DNA from 3 places in the Mesorhizobium sp. M1342 genome. Region 1 is predicted to be linked to each of the others. Evidence: riboswitches for the same ligand, from Rfam matches in the RefSeq annotation. Region 1 holds a riboswitch; each other region holds the start of a gene.

Region 1 (6,505 bases):
CGCTGCGCGCCCAGGTGATGAGCGCCTCGGTCGAAGTGACCAAAAAGCCCTTGTCGGCCAACTCATTGTTGATCTCGAGGAAGAAGGGATCGTCCTCCCCCACCGGCCTGCCGGTGTTGGGATCGATAATACCCTTGGGCTTCGGCGCGACGAGGGTGCCTGAACTGTCGTTCAATCCCATTCCAGCGCTCCTTTTTTCCATTCATAGGCAAAGCCGATGGTCAGCACCGCCAAAAACACCATCATCGACCAGAAACCGAGCATGCCGATCTTCGAAAACGACACCGCCCACGGAAACAGGAAGGCCACTTCCAGGTCGAAGATGATGAACAGGATCGACACCAGGTAGAAACGGATGTCAAACTTCATGCGCGCGTCGTCGAACGAGTTGAAACCGCACTCGTAGGCGGAAAGCTTTTCGGGATCGGGATTGCGATAGGCCACCAGGAAGGGTGCGGCCAGCAACGCCAGGCCGACAACCAGCGCCACGCCTATGAACAGGACGATGGGCAGGTATGAGCTCAAGAGTGCGTTCATGCTCGGCTTTCCGTTGGCGCCAATCCACTTTGATTACAGCACCGGACCCTAATGCGGAAGCGTGACAGTTTAACCGCTGAACCGTTTTAAGGGCCTATGCTGCAACGCGGCGAGGGTTAGCGCAGCACTTCCAGCGAAGCAAGTCAAACCTTGTTCAAAACACCGACCTGGACGGCATATCGCGGCAAACTGGTCCGATCCGCTCCTGTTTGATTTCCTTCGCTTTTTACTCCACTTTTCTCTCCTGACATGGATGCCGCCAAAACCCTGCTAGCATGGGTTGGAATCAGCCATTCGACCCTCGGTCAAAACACTTCAAAGTGATGCCTGCATGAAGGAAAAGATCTCGCTCCCCACGGCCCGTCGCATCGCGCTTGCCGCCCAGGGGTTTCTCGATCCCCGCCCGACCGGCACGCCCGACCGCCGGCATTTTGCCCGCACCCTCTCCCGCACCGGCCTGCTGCAGATCGATTCCGTCAGCGCGGTGGTGCGCGCTCATTATATGCCGCTCTATTCGCGCCTTGGCCCCTACCCGTTCTCGCTGCTCGACAACGCGGCCGTGACGCGCAAGCGCACGGTTTTCGAATACTGGGGGCACGAGGCCTCCTTCCTGCCGGTCGAGACATACCCGCTGATGCGCTGGCGCATGCAGCGCGCCGAGCGCGGCGACGAAATGTATCTGGGCCTCGCCAAATGGGGCCGCGAGCACGCCGCCTACATCGAAGAGATCTACCGCCAGGTCGCCGAGCGCGGCCCGATCGCCGCTTCCGCGCTCGAAGGCCAGAAAGGCTCGGGCGGCTGGTGGGGCTGGAGCCATGCCAAGCACGCCTTCGAATGGCTGTTCTGGGCCGGGCGCATCACCACGGCGCACCGCCGCGGTTTCGAGCGCTTCTATGACCTGCCCGAACGCGTGCTGCCGCAGGCGATCCTCGATCTGCGGGTACCGGCAGCCGAGGACGCGCACCGCGAATTGCTGCGCATTTCTGCCCGCGCCCACGGCGTGGCGACTTCAGGCGACCTGCGCGACTATTTCCGCCTGTCGCCGGCCGACATGAAGGGCCGGCTGGAGGAACTGGTTGAAACGGGCGAGCTGCTGCCGGTGCGTGTCGAAGGTTGGGACAAGCCCGCCTATCTTCACAAAGACGCCCGCCTGCCGCGCAAAGTCGAGGCCCGCGCCCTGCTGGCACCCTTCGATCCGGTCGTCTTCGAGCGCTCGCGCACGGAGCGGCTGTTCGATTTCCATTACCGCATCGAGATCTACACGCCGGCCGACAAGCGGCAATACGGCTATTATGTCCTGCCGTTCCTGCTCGGCGACAGGATCGTGGCACGCGTCGACCTCAAGGCCGATCGCCCGGCCAGCATACTGCGCGTCCATGCGGCCTATGCGGAGCCCGGTGCACCGCCTGAAACCGCTGCAGAGCTGTTCGAGGAATTGAAGCAGATGCAGGGCTGGCTCGGTCTCGAACGCATCGAAGTGACGCCTGCCGGGGATTTGGGGCCGGCGCTGGCCGACATCGCCGTGTCGTAAGCTCGCGTTGACACCGCCGCCCGCAAAAGCCTAAATCCGGTTCAGATGGTCTCTTGCCCGCAACGGCAAGGGCTAAGAGGGAATGCGGTGCGGGGCAAAATCCCAAATCCGCGGCTGTCCCCGCAACTGTAAGCGAAGAGCCAAGGCCGAAAGCCACTGGGGAGTTCCCGGGAAGGCGGCTACCCAAGGCGATGACCCGCGAGCCAGGAGACCTGCCGTCTGCGACTTTAGAATCCGATCGCCCGGCGGGTTTCCGGGCAAGGAGCCCGATCTTTGGACCACGACAGCAGTTTTTCGGCTGGCACAGCGGATATTTCGTCCGGCCATGATGATGCCTTGGCCGGCGTCACCATCATCGTCTGCGCCTCCTGCCGCAATGAGACCGGCTCCGACGCCCATCCCCGCGCCGGCGAATTGCTGGCGGACGACACGCGCCGCGCCGCATCTGGCGACGATATTCGCATCCGCAGCGTCGAATGCCTCGGCAATTGCAAGCGGCGCCTCAGCGCCGCCATCCTGCGCGACGGCTGCTGGAGCTATGTCTTCGGCGACCTGACCACGACCAGCGGCGCCGACCTCATCACGGGTGCCAAGCTCTTCGCCACCTCGAAGGACGGCCTGATTCCATGGCGCGGCCGCCCCGATAGCCTGAAGCGTGGCCTCGTTGCCCGCATCCCTCCCCTCGACCTGTTGAAGGACTGATCATGACTGCTTCCGTCTCGCGCGTTCCCTGCACCGTCGTCACCGGCTTCCTCGGCGCCGGCAAGACGACGCTGGTCCGCCATCTCCTGGAAAACGCCGGCGGCAAACGCATTGCCATCATCGTCAACGAATTCGGCGACATCGGCATCGACGGCGAGATTTTGAAGGGCTGCGGCATCGACACCTGCCCGGAGGAAAACATCGTCGAACTGGCCAATGGCTGCATCTGCTGCACCGTCGCCGACGATTTCGTGCCGGCGCTTGACAAGATCCTGTCGCTGACGCCGAGGGTCGACCATATCCTGATCGAAACCTCGGGCCTGGCGCTGCCCAAGCCGCTGGTCCAGGCCTTCCAGTGGCCGAGCGTGAAGAGCCGCGTCACAGTCGATGGCGTCATCGCCGTGGTCGACGGCCCGGCGCTGGCCGAAGGCCGCGTCGCCAACGACATGGACGCCTTGCAGGCGCAGCGCGCCGGGGACGAGACGCTCGACCATGACGATCCGGTGGAAGAAGTGTTCGAGGATCAGATCGCCTGCGCCGACCTGATCATCCTGTCGAAGAGCGACCTGATGGACGCCGCCGGCACCGCCCGCGCCAACGCCATCATCAACGAACATTCCGCCCGCGCGGTGAAGATCGTGCCGACGTCGCATGGCAAGGTCGATCCCTCCGTGCTGCTCGGGCTCGGTCTCGCCGTCGAGGACGACATCGAAAACCGCAAGTCCCACCATGACGGCGCATTCGACCATGAGCATGACGACTTCGACACCTTCATCGTCGACATTGCCTCGATCGCCAATCCGGACGAGTTGGCAAAGCGCGTCGCCACCGTCGCCGAAGAAGAGAACGTGCTGCGCGTAAAAGGCTTCGTCGAGGTCGGCGGCAAGCCCATGCGGCTCTTGCTGCAGGCCGTCGGGCCGCGCGTCAATCATTACTATGACCGCGCCTGGACCGCGCAGGACGACCGCCGCTCGCGTCTCGTCGTCATCGGCCTGAAGGGGCTGAACCGCCCGGCGATCGAGCGTATACTCGCCGGCTGATCTCGGACACGGGTTGCGATGCACATCCTCACCACGACATCCGCCTCGCTCGACGACCTCGCCGAGCCGGTCGATCTGCGGCAGGCGCCGGCGGATATCGTGGCCCTGTCCTTCACCGACAGCGACCTCGCCGGACTGGCGGCAGCCTGGAAGGCCGATGCCGGCCGCCTGCCCTCGATGCGGCTGGCTGCCCTGCGTGACCTGCGCCATCCCATGTCCGTCGACCTCTGGGTCGACAGCGTCGCCCGTCACGCCAAGGTCATCCTCGTGCGCATCCTCGGCGGCTACGACTGGTGGCGCTACGGCTGCGACCAGCTTGCCTCGACCGCCCGCGCACACGGCATAAAGCTGGCGCTGCTGCCCGGCGAATGCCGCGACGAGGATCTGCGCCTGATCGAAGCCTCGACGCTGCCGCGCGAGGAGCTCGATGGCCTGCTCGACTATTTCCGCGAGGGCGGCCCGGCGAATATGAGCGCGCTGGTGCGGAGGCTGGCGCGACTGGCGGGACAGGATGCGGCTTTTGCAGAGCCGGTTCCAGTGCCGAAAGCCGGGTTTTATGAGCCAGGACTTGGGGTCGTTGGTGATCCTTCACACCCCCCTCTGTCCTGCCGGACATCTCCCCCGCAAGGGGGGAGATCGGACTTCATCAAAGCCGGCTCTTTTCCCGTTTCATTAGAAGCTGACGCGTCCGCAACCTCGACAATTGGCGAAATCTCCAATGACAGCGCAATCTCCCCCCTTGCGGGGGAGATGTCCGGCAGGACAGAGGGGGGTGTGAAGGAACTCGACGCTGACAACGTCAACGCTCCTATCATCCCCATCCTGTTCTATCGCTCGATGCTATTGGCCGCCGATGTCGCGCCCATCGATGCGCTTTTCCACGCGCTCCGCCAGCGCGGCATCAATCCGGTCCCCATCTTCGTCTCCAGCCTCAAGGACCCCTCATCCCTGGCGTTCGTGGAAACCGCACTCGCCGCGCTCAATCCCGCCGCCATCATCACCGCGACCGCTTTCGCGTCCGGCGCCGAACCCGGCATTGAAACCCTGTTCGACCGCGCCGGCGTACCGGTCTTCCAGGTCATCGTCGCCACCACCCGCCGCGACGTCTGGGAGACCAACCAGCGCGGCCTGGCGCCCGCCGACCTCGCCATGCATGTCGTGCTGCCCGAACTCGACGGCCGCATCCTGGCCGGCGCCCTTTCCTTTAAGGGCGAGAGCGAGATCGATCCAGCACTTGGCCACCGCGCCTTTGCCAACCGGCCGGAACCGGATCGTGTGGCGCAAGTGGCTGACCGCGTCGCGGCCTTTATCCGCCTGCAGGAGACAGCCCGCGCCGAACGCAAGCTGGCCATCCTGATGCCGGATTATCCCAGTGCCCCCGGCCGCACCGGCTACGCCGTGGGTTTGGATGTCCCGTCCAGCGTGCTGGCCATGCTGCAGGACCTCAGCGAACAGGGCTATGTCGTTGAGGGGATTCCGCAAACGCCGCGTGAGTTGCTGGCGCGGCTGGGCCAGGGCGGGCATGGCTTGGCCTTGAGGGATTATGTGGAGTTCTCGAAGGCACTGCCGTCTGCAGCAATTGCTGCCGTAGATGCAGCTTGGAAGGCTGAATATGAGATAGGTTTGTGCGAGGCACCCCCCTCTGTCCTGCCGGACATCTCCCCCGCAAGGAGGGAGATCGGCAGTTCCGCCATCGGCGCTCATTCTGCGACGTTCGTAGCTGGCGAAAGCGGCAATGAGAGCTCAATCTCCCCCCTTGCGGGGGAGATGTCCGGCAGGACAGAGGGGGGTGCTCAAGCGCCAACCGCCGCCCACTTCCCCTTCCGCGCTGCCACCTTCGGCAACATCACGGTCGCCCTCGCCCCAGCCCGCGGCCGCTCCGTCGACCGCCGCGCCGACTACCACGACCCGACGCTCCCGCCGCGCCATGCGCTGATCGCCTTCGGCCTGTGGCTGCGCAAATCGCTCGGCGTCCATGCGCTCGTCCATGTCGGCGCGCATGGCACGCTGGAGTGGCTGCCGGGCAAGACCGTTGCGCTTTCGGAGAACTGCTTTCCCGAGATCGTCACCGGCGCCATGCCCGTCATCTATCCCTTCATCGTCTCCAACCCCGGCGAAGCGGCGCAGGCCAAGCGGCGCATTGCCGCCGTCACCCTTGGCCACCTGCCGCCGCCACTGACCGATGCCGAGCTGGACGAGAACCAGCACAAGCTGGAACGGTTGGTCGACGAATACGCCCAGGCCGACGGGCTCGACCGCCGCCGCCGCGACCGCCTTGCCAAGCTGATCGTCGAGACGGCGCAGAAGACCGGCCTCGCTTCCGAAGCCGGCGTCGCCACGACCGACGCGCCCGACGAAGCGTTGCGCCGCATCGACGCCTGGCTCTGCGACCTCAAGGATTTTGCCATCAAGGACGGGCTGCATATCTATGGCCGCGCCCCTGAGGACGAGCCCGACGCCATGCGGCGCCAGAGTGCGGCAGCCGAGAAGGCGGCGCTGCTCGCCGCACTCGATGGCCGCCACGTCAAGGCCGGCCCGGCCGGCGCGCCCGCGCGGGGTCGCTCGGACGTTCTGCCCACCGGCCGCAATTTGTTCACCTCGGACCCGCGCACCATGCCGACGCCGACCGCCTATGATCTGGGCAAGGCAGCGGCGGAGGAAGTGGTGCGCGGCTACATGCAATCGCATGGCGACT
Region 2 (6,505 bases), on a different contig from region 1:
TGAAAGATTTCGGCTATGACGTATCGGATTACTGCGATGTCGATCCGATGTTCGGCACGCTGGCCGATTTCGACGCGCTGACCGGCGAGGCGCACAGGCTGGGCTTGAAGGTGATGATCGACGAGGTGCTGTCGCACACTGCCGACAATCATCCCTGGTTCAAGGAAAGCCGGTCGAGCCGCAGCAACCCGAAAGCCGATTGGTACGTCTGGGCAGACGCCAGGCCGGACGGCACGCCGCCCAACAACTGGCTGTCGATCTTCGGCGGCTCGGCGTGGCAATGGGACACCAGCCGCCAGCAATATTACATGCACAATTTCCTGGCCGAACAGCCCGACCTCAACTTTCACAACCGCGAAGTCCAGGACGCATTGCTCGACGTCACCCGCTTCTGGCTGGAGCGCGGCGTCGATGGTTTCCGGCTCGACACCATCAATTTCTACTTCCACAGCCAGGGCCTGGAAAACAATCCGCCGCTGCCGCCGGAAGAGCGCAACGACCAGACCGCGCCGGCGGTCAACCCCTACAACTACCAGGACCATCTCTACGACAAGAGCCGCCCCGAGAACCTCGGCTTCCTCGAACGGTTCCGTGCCCTGCTCGATGAATATCCGGCAACCGCAGCGGTCGGCGAGGTCGGCGATTCGCAGCGCGGGCTTGAAGTGGTTGCCGCCTACACCGCCGGCGGCAAGCGCGTGCACATGTGCTACTCCTTCGATTTCCTGGCGCCGGAAAAGATCAGCGCGGGCAAGGTCCGCTCGGTGCTGGAATCCTTCGGCAAGGTCGCCAGCGACGGCTGGTCGTGCTGGGCCTTTTCCAACCATGACGTGATGCGCCCGGCCTCGCGCTGGGCGGCCAATGAGGCCGACCCGATCGCCTACCTCAAGGTCATCTCGGCGCTGCTGATGTCCCTGCGCGGCTCGGTCTGCATCTATCAGGGCGAGGAGCTTGGGCTCGGCGAAGCCGACCTTCGGTTCGAGGATCTGCAGGACCCCTATGGCATTCGCTTCTGGCCGGAATTCAAGGGCCGCGACGGCTGCCGCACACCGATGGTGTGGGAAGGCAGCGCCAAAAATGGCGGCTTCTCCTCGGCAAAGCCCTGGCTACCGGTGCCGGCCAAGCATCTGTCGCAAGCGGTCGATGTCCAGCAGGACGACGAGACTTCGCTACTCGAGCACTACCGGCGCTTTCTCAGCTTCCGGCGCGCCCATCCGGCGCTGGCCAAGGGCGATATCAATTTCATCGAAAGTGAGGGCGACACCGTCGCCTTCACACGCCGCGCGGGCAACGAGCAGATCGTCTGCATCTTCAATCTGGGAGCCGGGCCGGCCAAGGTTGACCTTGGCGGCCGATCGCTGCAACCTCTGCCCGGGCACGGATTTTCGGGGCAGGCGAACAGCGGTTCCATCGAGCTTGGCGGCTACGGCGCCTGGTTCGGGCGTCTCGACTGAATTTCCAATCACTGGAGGAAACCAATGGCCGATGTCACGCTAAGACAAGTGAAGAAGTCCTACGGCAATCTGAACATTCTCCACGGCATCGATCTCGATATTAAGTCGGGCGAGTTCATCGTCTTCGTCGGCCCGTCGGGCTGCGGCAAGTCGACATTGCTGAGATCGATCGCCGGGCTCGAGGAAATCACCTCCGGCGAACTCAGAATAGCCGGCGAAGTGGTGAACGACGTGCCGCCGTCGAAGCGCGGCATCGCCATGGTGTTCCAGTCCTACGCGCTCTACCCGCACATGACCGTCTACGACAACATGGCGTTCTCGATGAAGATCGGCAAAGAGAACAAGGCCGAGATCGACCGCCGCGTGCGTCAGGCCGCCGAGATCCTGCAATTGACCAAATATCTCGACCGCCTGCCCAAGGCGATGTCAGGCGGCCAGCGCCAGCGCGTCGCCATCGGCCGCGCCATCGTGCGCAATCCGAAGGTGTTCCTGTTCGACGAGCCGCTTTCGAACCTCGACGCCGCGCTGCGCGTCGCCACCCGCATCGAAATCGCCAAGCTCAAGGAATCGATGCCCAACACGACCATGATCTACGTCACCCACGATCAGGTCGAGGCGATGACGCTGGCCGACCGCATCGTGGTGCTCAAGGACGGCCATATCGAGCAGGTCGGCACGCCGATGGATCTCTACAAGAAGCCCGGCAATCTGTTCGTTGCCCAGTTCATTGGCTCGCCGGCCATGAACATCCTGCCCGCGACCATCGAAAAGACCGGCAATCCGACCGTCGTCAGCCATGTCGGCGGACGCAAGGCAACCGTGCCGATCGCAACGCCTGCTTCGGCGAAGGGTGCTGCGGTGAGCTTTGGCGTGCGGCCGGAGGACCTGATCATCGCCAGCGGCGCGGACTATCTGTTCGAGGGGACGGTCGACTATCTCGAGCAGCTCGGCGAGGTTCAGCTGGTCTATGTCGACATCGGTCGCGCCGACCTGCCGCTGGTGACCAAGCTGCCCGGCAATGTCGAGGTCAAGCGTGGTTCGACATTGCGGCTGAGCGCCAATGGCGAGGACCTGCATATCTTCGACGCTGACGGACGGTCGTTTGCCCTTCATGAGGCTGAAGCGAAGGCGGCCTGAGGCAGGAACGCGTCTCGGACGCAAAAGAGCGGCGGGCTAGGCCCGCCGCTCTTTTGTTGAAGATCAGCTTCGGCTGTTAACGGCCGAAGAGGTTCCGGTCGCTGCCCTGAGGGGCGGACTTCTCCACGTCGCCCGACGAATTGAGCAGCTTCTCGACGAGGCCACCGCTGTTGCGGACCGAGCTCGTATGCGCGCTGTCAACCGAAGTAACCGCAGGCTGATTGGCGCCGTTGGAGCCAAAGTTGTCGCTGCCGGCGAACGCGCTGCCGGTGATGGCCAGAACGGCGGCGGCAGCAATAAGGATCTTGTTCATTTTAATCTCCTGAATTCTGGATTTCGCCAGGACGGCAGACACAGCTGCCGTCGCTTGCGAATTGGTTATTAGCGACCGAAGAGGTTACGGTCGCTGCCCTGAGCGGGCGTCTGGGCAGTCGATTCCGCGGTCTTGGTGGAAGCCGTGTACGACTGGTCCACCGTGGCGGCAGGCTGGTTGGAGCCGTTCGAACCGTAGTTGTCGCTGCCGGCGAAAGCGCTGCCGGAGATGGCCAGAACGGCGGCGGCAGCAATGAGGATCTTGTTCATCTTAAATACTCCTGAATGTCTGAATTTCGCCAGGGCGGCGGGCGAGCCCGCCGTCGACTGGGAATCGGCTGTTAGTTGTTGCCGAAGAGGTTGCGGTCAGCACCCTGGGCAGGCGCCTGAGCAGCCGGTTCCGACTTCTTGGTCGAAGCGGTGTACGAGCTGTCGACAGCAGTGGCTGCCGCGGCGTTCGAACCGTAGTGGTCGCTACCAGCGAAGGCGCTGCCGGAAATGGCCAGAAGGGCTGCGGCAGTGAGAATGATCTTTTTCATTTTTGTACTCCAGTATCGTCTTTTTCCGTCCGTCTAGCGGCGTGTCTTGGAAATGAAATCGCGTCGTTCGGACAGCCCCGATGTGGGAGGGCAACCCCGCCTTTTCCAATCACGAAGTTGTTCCGTGTGGACCATGAATCCACACCTTGAAATTGTGCCAAGGGAATCTACGGGTATATTTTTCTTCTTTAAATCAGCATGTTAAGTGTAACCGCTGGATGGATCACTGACTGTTTCAGAGGCCCAGCGTTCACACCGTCCTGCACGCACCGTCAACAGAAACGAACCGTTCGGTTCGATTTTAGATCGAGCTAATAGTCACTTTTCGAAACCGTTAACCTTTTTTGACCCCGCCAAGGGGTCCGATTCGGGGATATCGCAGCCGGCAAAATGGTCATCCGGGAGGTGGATTTCAGCCCGCGACGGTCTGCGGGAACGTTCGCAGGCCGTGTCGCGCCGCATGGATACGATGTCGTTTTCATGCCGACGGCGCGCCCCCGATCGTGGTTAGATCATACCATCTCAGGTGCCGCTTCGTGACGACGAGGCGGAGAATTGGGAAGCCGGTCAGAATCCGGCGCTGCCCCCGCAACGGTGGTGGAGTTCAAGTCGCAACGGGAGACCACTGGGCAACTGCCTGGGAAGGTGTCGCGATGGTCCGCAAGGACAACTCCAGAGCCCGGAAACCAGCCCGAGATTGTTAGACTCGACTGATCGCGGTGGGCGGTCAAGAGGTGGATAGCGCATGTCTGGCACCTAGCCGGCCTGCGTTTCAATCCTTCCTCCATCACCACCAGTTCAGTCCTTAGAAACGAGGACAGGACATGGATACCCGCAACGACATGCTGAGGCTCCTGAAGGGGCGCCGGCAAGGCTTTTCGCTGGAGCAGCCCTTCTACACCGATCCGGACTACTTCAAGCTCGACATGGAGCTGATCTGGTATCGCGACTGGCTGTTCATCGGCCATGATTGCGAACTGCCGAAGCCGGGCAGCTACATCACCGTGCAGATCGGCGACTATCCGGTGGTCCTTGTCCGCGACCAGCACGGCAAGATCAACGCCTTCCACAATTCCTGCCGCCATCGCGGCAGCCGTGTATGCAACACGGAGAAGGGCACGGCGGCAAAGCTCGTCTGCCCCTATCACCAGTGGACCTATGAGCTGGACGGCCGCCTGCTGTTTGCCCGCCAGATGGCCGACGGTTTCGACAAGAGTGATTTCAGCCTGAAGCCGGTCGCCTGCGAGAGCGTCGGCGGCTACATCTTCATCTGTCTGGCCAAGGAGCCGGCGGATTTCGCGCCGATGCGGGCGATGATCGAACCCTATCTTTTGCCGCACCGGTTGCGTGAAGCAAAGATCGCCTTCGAGAGCACGATCGTCGAGAAGGGCAACTGGAAGCTGGTCTGGGAAAACAACCGCGAGTGCTATCACTGCGCCGCCAATCATCCTGAGCTGTGCAAGACCTTCCCCGAGGCTCCGACCGTGACCGGCGTCAACGGCGCCGACAGCGACCCTGAAATGGTCGCGCACTGGGCCAAATGCGAGGCATCAGGCCTGCCGAGCAAATTCCGCATCGATCCGGCAGGGCAGTACCGCGCCACCCGCGCGCCGCTGCTGCGCGATGCCGTCAGCTACACCATGACGGGAAAACGGGCGGTCCAGAAGAACCTGTCCGACAGCGTTTCAACCGACCGCATCGGCTCCTTGCTGCTTTATCATTATCCGACAACCTGGAACCATATCCTCGGCGACCATGCCGTCACCTTCCGCGTGCTGCCGATCAGTGCCACGGAAACCGCGGTGACGACAAAATGGCTCGTCCACAAGGATGCGGTCGAAGGCGTCGACTACGATCTCGCTGAGCTCACCCATGTCTGGACCGAGACCAACGACCAGGACCGTCGCATCGTCGAGGAAAACGCCTTCGGCATCTTGTCGCCGGCCTACGAACCAGGCCCCTATTCGGAGCTGCATGAGGGCGGCGTGATCCAGTTCGTCGAGTGGTACGCGTCGTTCATCGGACCGCGCCTTGCAGAAGGCGACCGGCCGGCCCTGCGCAGCGTCGCCTAGCCCAGGGGACAAGAGGATGAATGCGATGACGGACCTTGGCCTCTATCGCCATCTCGACCAGATGACGCCCTGGAACGACAGGCTGCAGGTGCTGGAAGTGATCGGCGTCAGTGACGAAGCGCCTGACGTGAAGACCTTCACCTTCCGCTCCGACAACCAGACCTGGTTCCGCTACAAACCGGGCCAGTTCGTGACGCTGGAATTGCCGACATCGGACGGGCCGCTGATGCGCACCTACACGCTGTCGTCCTCGCCGTCGCGGCCGTTCTCGATCGCGGTGACGGTCAAGGCGCAGGCGGGCAGCACCGGTACGCGCTGGATGTTCGACCATCTGACGCCCGGTTCGCACGTCAAGGCCTATGGGCCGACCGGCGACTTCTCGCTGCACAGCCACCCGGCGGCCAAATATCTGTTCATTTCGGCCGGCTCCGGCGTGACGCCGATGATGTCGATGCTGCGCTGGCTGAACGACTGCGCGCCATGGACCGATGTCGGCTTCGTCAACTGCGCGCGCCGCCCGGAAGAGATCATTTTCCGCAAGGAGCTCGAGCTGCTCGGCAGCCGCATGCCTGGCCTGTCGCTCGGCTTCATGATCGAGGAGCGGTCGAGCCGCGAGGGCTGGTTCGGCCATATGGGCCGCATCGACGCGATCCGGCTGCCATTGCTGGCGCCCGATTTCCGTGAGCGCGAGATCTTCTGCTGCGGCCCCGATCCCTTCATGCGCGCCGTGCGCGGCATGCTGGACGCCGCCGGCTTCGACATGGCGAAATACCATCAGGAAAGCTTTGCGGCGCCTGCCGTGGAGGAGATCCCGGCGCCGTTCTCGCCGCCGGCGGACGACGGCGCCGCTGCTGCTGTCGAGGCCGTGACACCAATCCGGTTCTCGCTTTCCGATGTCGATGCCGAATGCGTCGCCGGCCAGACCGTGCTGCAGACGGCACGCGCCTCTGGGGTGCGGATTCCCGCCGCCTGCGAGTTCGGCCTGTGCGGCACC
Region 3 (6,505 bases), on a different contig from region 1:
TGGTGAGTGAATATCATAGACGCCGGGACCGATTTCGTTCGGATATTTGGAGCTCGTGAAGGCGTCCAACAGTTCCATCTTCGAGCGCGACGTCTCAATCGAAATGACATCCGCATCCATTCCAGCGATCGCGTGAATGATCTCGTTGAACTCCGAATAGCACATGTGGGTATGAATTTGAGTCGCGTCCTTTACACCCGTTGAAGCGATCCGGAAACATTCGACAGCCCAGTCGAGATAGACTTTCCAGTCAGATTGGCGCAGTGGCAATCCTTCGCGAAAGGCGGCCTCATCGATCTGGACCATCCTTGCGCCGGACCTTTCGAGATCCGTCACTTCGTCGCGGATGGCGAGCGCGATCTGGCGGCAGGCTTCGGAGCGGGGTACGTCGTCGCGAACAAAAGACCAGTTGAGAATGGTGACTGGGCCTGTGAGCATTCCCTTCACGGGCTTTTCCGTAAGCGACTGGGCGAATTGCCACCAGCGCACTGTCATCGGATTGCGCCTCGATACGTCGCCGAAAATGATGGGGGGACGCACGTAGCGCGACCCATAGCTTTGTACCCAGGCATGCTGGGTGAACGCGAAGCCGGACAACTGCTCGCCGAAATGCTGTACCATGTCGTTTCGCTCGAACTCACCGTGCACCAGCACGTCCAGCCCGATCTCTTCCTGCCAGCGAATTGCAGCCTCGATCTCCTTCTTCAGGAACGTCTCATAGTCGACATAGCTCAGCTGGCCCTTCGCATGAGCGGCCCGCGCCTTGCGTACCTGCGGCGTCTGCGGGAAGGACCCGATGGTCGTCGTCGGGAACGGCGGCAGCCCGAGTGAGCCGGCTTGGACTCTGGAGCGCTCGCCAAAAGCGCTCTCTCGTCGCTTCGCGCTGTCCTCAATGCTAGCGATCCGCCCCTGAACAAGCGGGTCATGGATCCTCGTGGATGTCACGCGCGTGGCGGCAGCCTCGGCAGACGCTTTCAACGCGCCTGCCACCGCATCCCTGCCTTGGGACAGGGCCCGGGCCAGCAAGACCAGCTCGTCGGTCTTCTGGGCCGCGAAGGCGAGCCACGACCTGATGTCGGCGTCGAGTTCCGTCTCCATGCGCAGATCAATCGGCACATGCAGCATCGAGCAAGAAGGCGCGATCTCGACGCGGTCCAAGGGCCAGCCGGCGACGATCGGTTTGATGCGGTCGAGAATGGCGGGCAGGTTCGCACGCCAGACGTTGCGGCCATCGATCAAGCCAAGCGAGAGCACCAGATCCTTCGGAGCGAGCCGACCCACCGTTTCCAGCTGCTCGGGAGCGCGCACGAGATCAATATGCAGCCCGGCCAGGGGCAGAGAAACCGCGGTTTCGAGATTGTCTCCCAGCGACCCGAAATACGTAGCCAGCATGATCTTCAGCTCGGGCGCGGCTTTCGACAGCTGGCCATAGGCGAATTCGAACGCAGCTCGTTCGTTCGGGTTCAGATCGAGGACAAGCGCTGGCTCATCGATCTGCACCCAGTCGGCTCCCGACAGCTTCAGCTTCTGCAGGACTTGCTCGTAAACGGGCAGCAGCCGCGGTAGGAGCGCGATGGGACCGAACCCCTCGGCAGGCGATTTCGCCAGCTTGAGGAAGGTGATGGGTCCAAGGATGACTGGGCGTGTGTGAATGCCGAGAGCTTTAGCCTCGAGGAAATAATCGACCGGCTTCGATGACGAGAGGGCGAACGTCTGATCATCATCGAGTTCCGGCACAATGTAGTGGTAGTTGGTGTCAAACCACTTGGTCATTTCCATCGCGGTTACACCAGGTCCATGAGCCTCCTCCTGGTGACCAGCGTGTCCACAATCCTCCGTCTGACCCTGGTTGCCGCGCGCCATTGCGAAGTAGATGTCAAGTGGGACCTCGCCGCTATTCCAGCCGTAACGGGATGGAACGGCCCCGACCATGGCTGCGGTGTCGAGCACATGGTCGTAAAGCGAGAAGTCGTTCGACGGGATTTTCGACACGCCGCGATCGCGCTGCTCTTCCCAGCTAGCGGCACGGAGCGCCTTCGACGTCGTGAGAAGGTCGCCAGCGGACGATGTTCCGGACCAGTAGCTTTCAAGCGCGAATTTCAGTTCTCGCCGACGACCGAAGCGCGGCACGCCGAGCGTTGCTACAGGAATTTCCTGAGAGTCAGTCATGTCATACCCCGATGGTTGGGGCGCCGATGACAAGGAAGGCGCTAGCAGGCCGGCACGAACGCCGGCTTGCAGCGGCCACCGAGACACCCCGCCCGTGGACGTAATTCGCCGTGGCAGGTCTCCTGGCTCGCGGGGTCATAGCCTCTACCCGTCTTCCTGAGGGTATTCGCCTCAGTGACATGAGTGGGGTTGGCTCGCCGCTAACAGTTGCGGGGGCAGCGCCGGCATTGCACCGGCTTCCCTCTTAGCTCCGCTGCGGCAGCACCGCACGCGAGAACCACGACACGCAGACAATCACAGCAGTCCGCTCTTTTGTCAATGACGCATAACGAAATGTTTATGTCGTTATGTGATTTCGCTTTTACGCTTGTCTAACATTGTGAAATATTCAGTCGCCCATTGGCGGCGCTGCTCCGCTGCCACCATAGTCCAACTAATGGATCCCTGTCGGGCTGCGACATCCCTCGCAGGTCGCCGATGAAGGATTTCGGACAAGACTTCAAGCGCGTGACAACGTCATTAGAATGCAGAAGATCGCATTGGTGGCGATGTTTAACGATGCGGCCGCAAGCCGTGCGTGCGTGGTAGAAGCGGTTTTCTCGGAGTGAGCGCCAAACCGTGGTCCGAGGGGAATTGGCACGCCAGTCGTCATCACGGGTGACTAGGCAATCGTGATGACTCCGCTCGGCGGCAAGAGACCACACTGACGGAGCCTGGCTCAAGGGTCTGATGCAAAGCCCGACTGTGGTCCCGATAAGCCGCTTAAGCCGCATTCAGGCGGTCAGGATAAGTATCTCTCTCTCCAAGCGCTCGGCATTGAGGGATGCGCAAATGCAGGCAAAGCTCGCGTGCTTCATATTCTGCATCATACGATCGGCAGGACCCAGTTTTTATCCAGTGCACGCGTCAGCGCGGTGTGCAATTCTGGCTCGGTCCGATACGAAGGCATTTGGGCCTCGCTGATCCAGCCCAAGCCAACATAGTGGAAGTGATCCGCAGGGACCGTAACCCGGCTGCTGTCCAGTTGCCGAACGAAGTCCGCTGACCAATGGTGGATCGTATACGCTTCAAGTTTGTCCATCATCCTCCGCCAGCGTTGGATGCGTTCTTCGCGCGGCATGCTGGCCGCTCTTGAGATCGCGGTAGCTATCTCGTCGGAGAGCCTCGGATTTACCAGCAGGGCGTCCTCGCCGAAGTCTTCGGCCGCGCCGGCAAACTTCGATAACACCAGAACGCCAGGGTCGCTCGGATCTTGTGCAGCAATGTATTCTTTCGCCACAAGATTCATGCCATCGCGCAACGGCGTCACAACGCAAACACGCGCGGCTCTGTAAAGACCCGCTATCTCAGCTTGGGTGAACGACCTGTTCTCATAGATAATCGGCATCCACTCGTCCGTGCCATGCCGGTTGTTGACTTGATTGACGAGTCTTTCGACGTCGCGCCGATATTCGCTGTACGCTTGGATGTCGCCACGTGAGGGAGTTGCGATTTGCAAGAGCGAGACACGTTGCGGCTCGACTGCCAGCAGATCGAAAGCTTTAATCCGATTGTCGATGCCCTTGGTGTAGTCGAGCCGATCGACGCCGATAACTAGCTTTGCTCCGCCAAGTTTCAACTGCGAAATGTAGGCTTTCTGCGCCTCAAGCGAATCTGCGGCACACTGTTCGAATTGCTTCGGATCGATACCTATAGGAAAATTTTGGCATTGCGTCTGGCCATGGTCCGAGAAAACGACCCCGTTCTTGCTCTCCAGCCCCAAATGAGATTGGACACAGGCGAGGAAATTGCTCACATCACGGTCGGTCTGGAAACCGAGCAGATCATACTCGAGCATACATTTCATTAGCTCGCCAGAATTGGGCACGCGCTCCATCATGTCAGACTCGGGCCATGGCGTATGCAGGAAATGGCCGATCGGCCGGTCAATGCCGAGTCTGTGCAAATCAGCGCCGAGCGGCAGGAAATGGTAGTCATGAACCCAGTAGACTGCGTTATCTCCCAATTCGGACACCGCGCGCGCCATGAAGGCATTGACGTCGCGATAACTTTTATAATCCTCTTCCGAGCCTGAGATCCGGTCCGGCAGCGAGTGGAGCGCCGGCCACAATATTGAATTTGCAAAACCTTGATAGTACCGAGAATAGTCCGCTGCCGGCCCATCGAGCCACCCGATTTGACCTTTGCCACGCTGCACGAGGGGCACCTGTTGCTTATCCCCGTCGCCCAGATGCTCGGAAAAACCTACCCAGACCGCGCCGGAACGCTCCACGACGCACTCCAGGGCCGCCGAAAGCCCGCCTGTCTTGGGCTGATCAGAATTGACAGTCGCACCGCGGTTGGAAATTGCGATAAGACTCCTATGTGGCTGCTGGGCCGCCGTGTTGAAGCGCTGGTCTGCGGCTGAGACAACAGGACGGGACGGGCCAACTTCGGCTTGTTGTTCTCGCTCCTGTGGCAAGTCTCTCAGGGGTTGTTCAAAAGCGATTAGTTCGTGAACAGCCCCAGTTTGCCATGTGAGGTTCCGGCGCGGCGAGTTGGCGTTGTTCAATGCGTCCATTTCATGCCTCCGTTGAATATTTCCCCCAGATGGAGCAACTGGAATTCCAAATTGGCCCTGCTGACGAGAATCTGACGAGCGTCAGAGCAAATGGCGACCGATTGCCGCGTTTCGGCTTCGGCGCCCTCAAGAACCGGCTTATCGCGAAAATAGCTGGCGACCCGATCGAGCGGACCGTGCTTGCGGTAATTGTTGGATTGTTCGGATAAGAGATACACCCATGCCAGCACCTGTTGAAATGAACTGAAACTATGTCGCTGCAGCCAAGGCTGCCGGGCCCCGTGATGCGATCCTGCGTCTGCCGAAGAGTTTTGACACGGAGATCGGAGAGGGCGGGATAGTCCCTTTCCGCCCGTCAGGGCCGGTTTTTGAATCCCTTCCTCGTTGCCCTCGACGATCCCAAAATCGTGGAAGCCAGACCGCGATGTGAATACCAGCCAGGCGAGCACTTCCTGACATCCGCGAATGCCGGGCTCCACATCCGGCGCCTCGTCGAGATTGACGAAGATGAAGCCCTGCTGCCAATTCCGCTGGTCCCATACCAATGGCGAACCAGTCTGCCCGCATTCGGCATCGTGGGACGTGATCGCAAGTCAAGTGCTCCGACGGACGCCGCGAGTTCTCCGTTACCTCAGGAACCTTACTGGCCTTCCCCAAGCTGAGCTTCTGGAAAATGCCGGTGGCGATCTCGATGACGGTGAATGCCGTCAAGGCATGCCCGCCTTGCACCCCCTTCCAGCGAGCTTCACGGCAGCAGCATCGGTCAGTTCTCCGAAGCGAATGGCTGTCGTTATCAGCGAGCTTTGACACAGTTCCGCCACTGCGATGATCGCGTCGGTTGGGCAGCTGGTTAGTTGCCCGCGCATCTACAGCAACCCAGCCCGTTCCGCCTCGCGGCGCAAATTCTGCCTTGGCCTTGGGCCGATCTGCTGGATCACCAGGCCGGCCGCCAGCGAGCCAAGATCGCCGCAAGTCTGCAGGTCGCGGCCTTGCGTGTAACCATGCAGGAAGCCGGCGGCATAGAGATCGCCGGCGCCCGTCGTGTCGACCAGTTCCTTGATGGCGGTCGCCTTGATGACCACGGTCTCGTCGCCGCGCACGATCACCGAGCCTTTTTCCGAGCGGGTGACGGCGGCGATCCGGCAATCCTTGCGGATCTGCGCCAGCGCCTCGTCGAACGACGATGTCTGGTAGAGCGACTTGATCTCGTGGCTGTTGGCAAAGACGATATCGACCGTGCCCGAACGCATCAGGTCGAGGAATTCGTCTCGGTAGCGGTCGACGCAGAACGAATCCGACAGTGTCATGGAGACTTCGCGGCCTGCCGCGTGCGCCAGCTTGGCCGTCTGCCGGATCGCTTCCTTGGCGCGCGGCGGATCCCACAGATAGCCTTCGAAATAGGTGACCTTGGCACCGGACGCCTTGTCGGCCTCGACATCCTCAGGGCCAAGCTCGACGCAGGCGCCGAGATAGGTGTTCATCGAGCGCTCGCCGTCGGGGGTGACGAAGATCATCGAGCGCGCCGTCGGCGGCTCGCCCTTGAGCGGCCTGGTGTCGAAGGCGACACCCTGCGCATGGATGTCGTGCGCATAGATTTCGCCCAGCGCATCGTTGGACACCTTGCCGGAGAAGGCGGCGCGGCCGCCGAAGCTGGCGACGCCGGCCGCCGTGTTGCCGGCGCTGCCACCGGAGGCCTCGATCGCCGGCCCCATGTGGCTGTAGAGCAGCTCGGCGCGCTTGGTATCGATGAGGTTCATGGCACCCTTGATGATGCCG

What was found. A riboswitch is a leader RNA that binds a small molecule or an ion and turns the genes downstream of it on or off. The one in region 1 is predicted to bind cobalamin.
Region 2: another riboswitch for cobalamin. It lies ahead of NKH06_RS23845 (aromatic ring-hydroxylating oxygenase subunit alpha); the one in region 1 lies ahead of NKH06_RS00125 (DUF1636 family protein).
Region 3: another riboswitch for cobalamin. It lies ahead of metE (5-methyltetrahydropteroyltriglutamate--homocysteine S-methyltransferase); the one in region 1 lies ahead of NKH06_RS00125 (DUF1636 family protein).

Annotation. Positions count from the first base shown of each region.
Region 1 is NZ_JAMYLI010000001.1:20,133-26,637, reverse strand. It holds gene NKH06_RS00140 (NuoB/complex I 20 kDa subunit family protein) at 1-181, opposite strand, end outside; gene NKH06_RS00135 (NADH-quinone oxidoreductase subunit A) at 172-537, opposite strand; gene NKH06_RS00130 (winged helix-turn-helix domain-containing protein) at 869-2,068, shown strand; cobalamin riboswitch at 2,098-2,302, shown strand; gene NKH06_RS00125 (DUF1636 family protein) at 2,342-2,770, shown strand; gene cobW (cobalamin biosynthesis protein CobW) at 2,773-3,810, shown strand; gene NKH06_RS00115 (cobaltochelatase subunit CobN) at 3,829-6,505, shown strand, end outside.
Region 2 is NZ_JAMYLI010000025.1:29,655-36,159, reverse strand. It holds gene bglA (beta-galactosidase BglA) at 1-1,451, shown strand, start outside; gene NKH06_RS23865 (ABC transporter ATP-binding protein) at 1,476-2,588, shown strand; gene NKH06_RS23860 (DUF680 domain-containing protein) at 2,665-2,901, opposite strand; gene NKH06_RS23855 (DUF680 domain-containing protein) at 2,970-3,170, opposite strand; gene NKH06_RS23850 (DUF680 domain-containing protein) at 3,242-3,439, opposite strand; cobalamin riboswitch at 3,947-4,148, shown strand; gene NKH06_RS23845 (aromatic ring-hydroxylating oxygenase subunit alpha) at 4,264-5,511, shown strand; gene NKH06_RS23840 (FAD-binding oxidoreductase) at 5,537-6,505, shown strand, end outside.
Region 3 is NZ_JAMYLI010000038.1:13,768-20,272, reverse strand. It holds gene metE (5-methyltetrahydropteroyltriglutamate--homocysteine S-methyltransferase) at 1-2,169, opposite strand, end outside; cobalamin riboswitch at 2,265-2,466, opposite strand; gene NKH06_RS28635 (alpha,alpha-trehalose-phosphate synthase (UDP-forming)) at 3,035-4,729, opposite strand; gene NKH06_RS28630 (hypothetical protein) at 4,717-5,274, opposite strand; gene NKH06_RS28625 (adenosine kinase) at 5,596-6,505, opposite strand, start outside.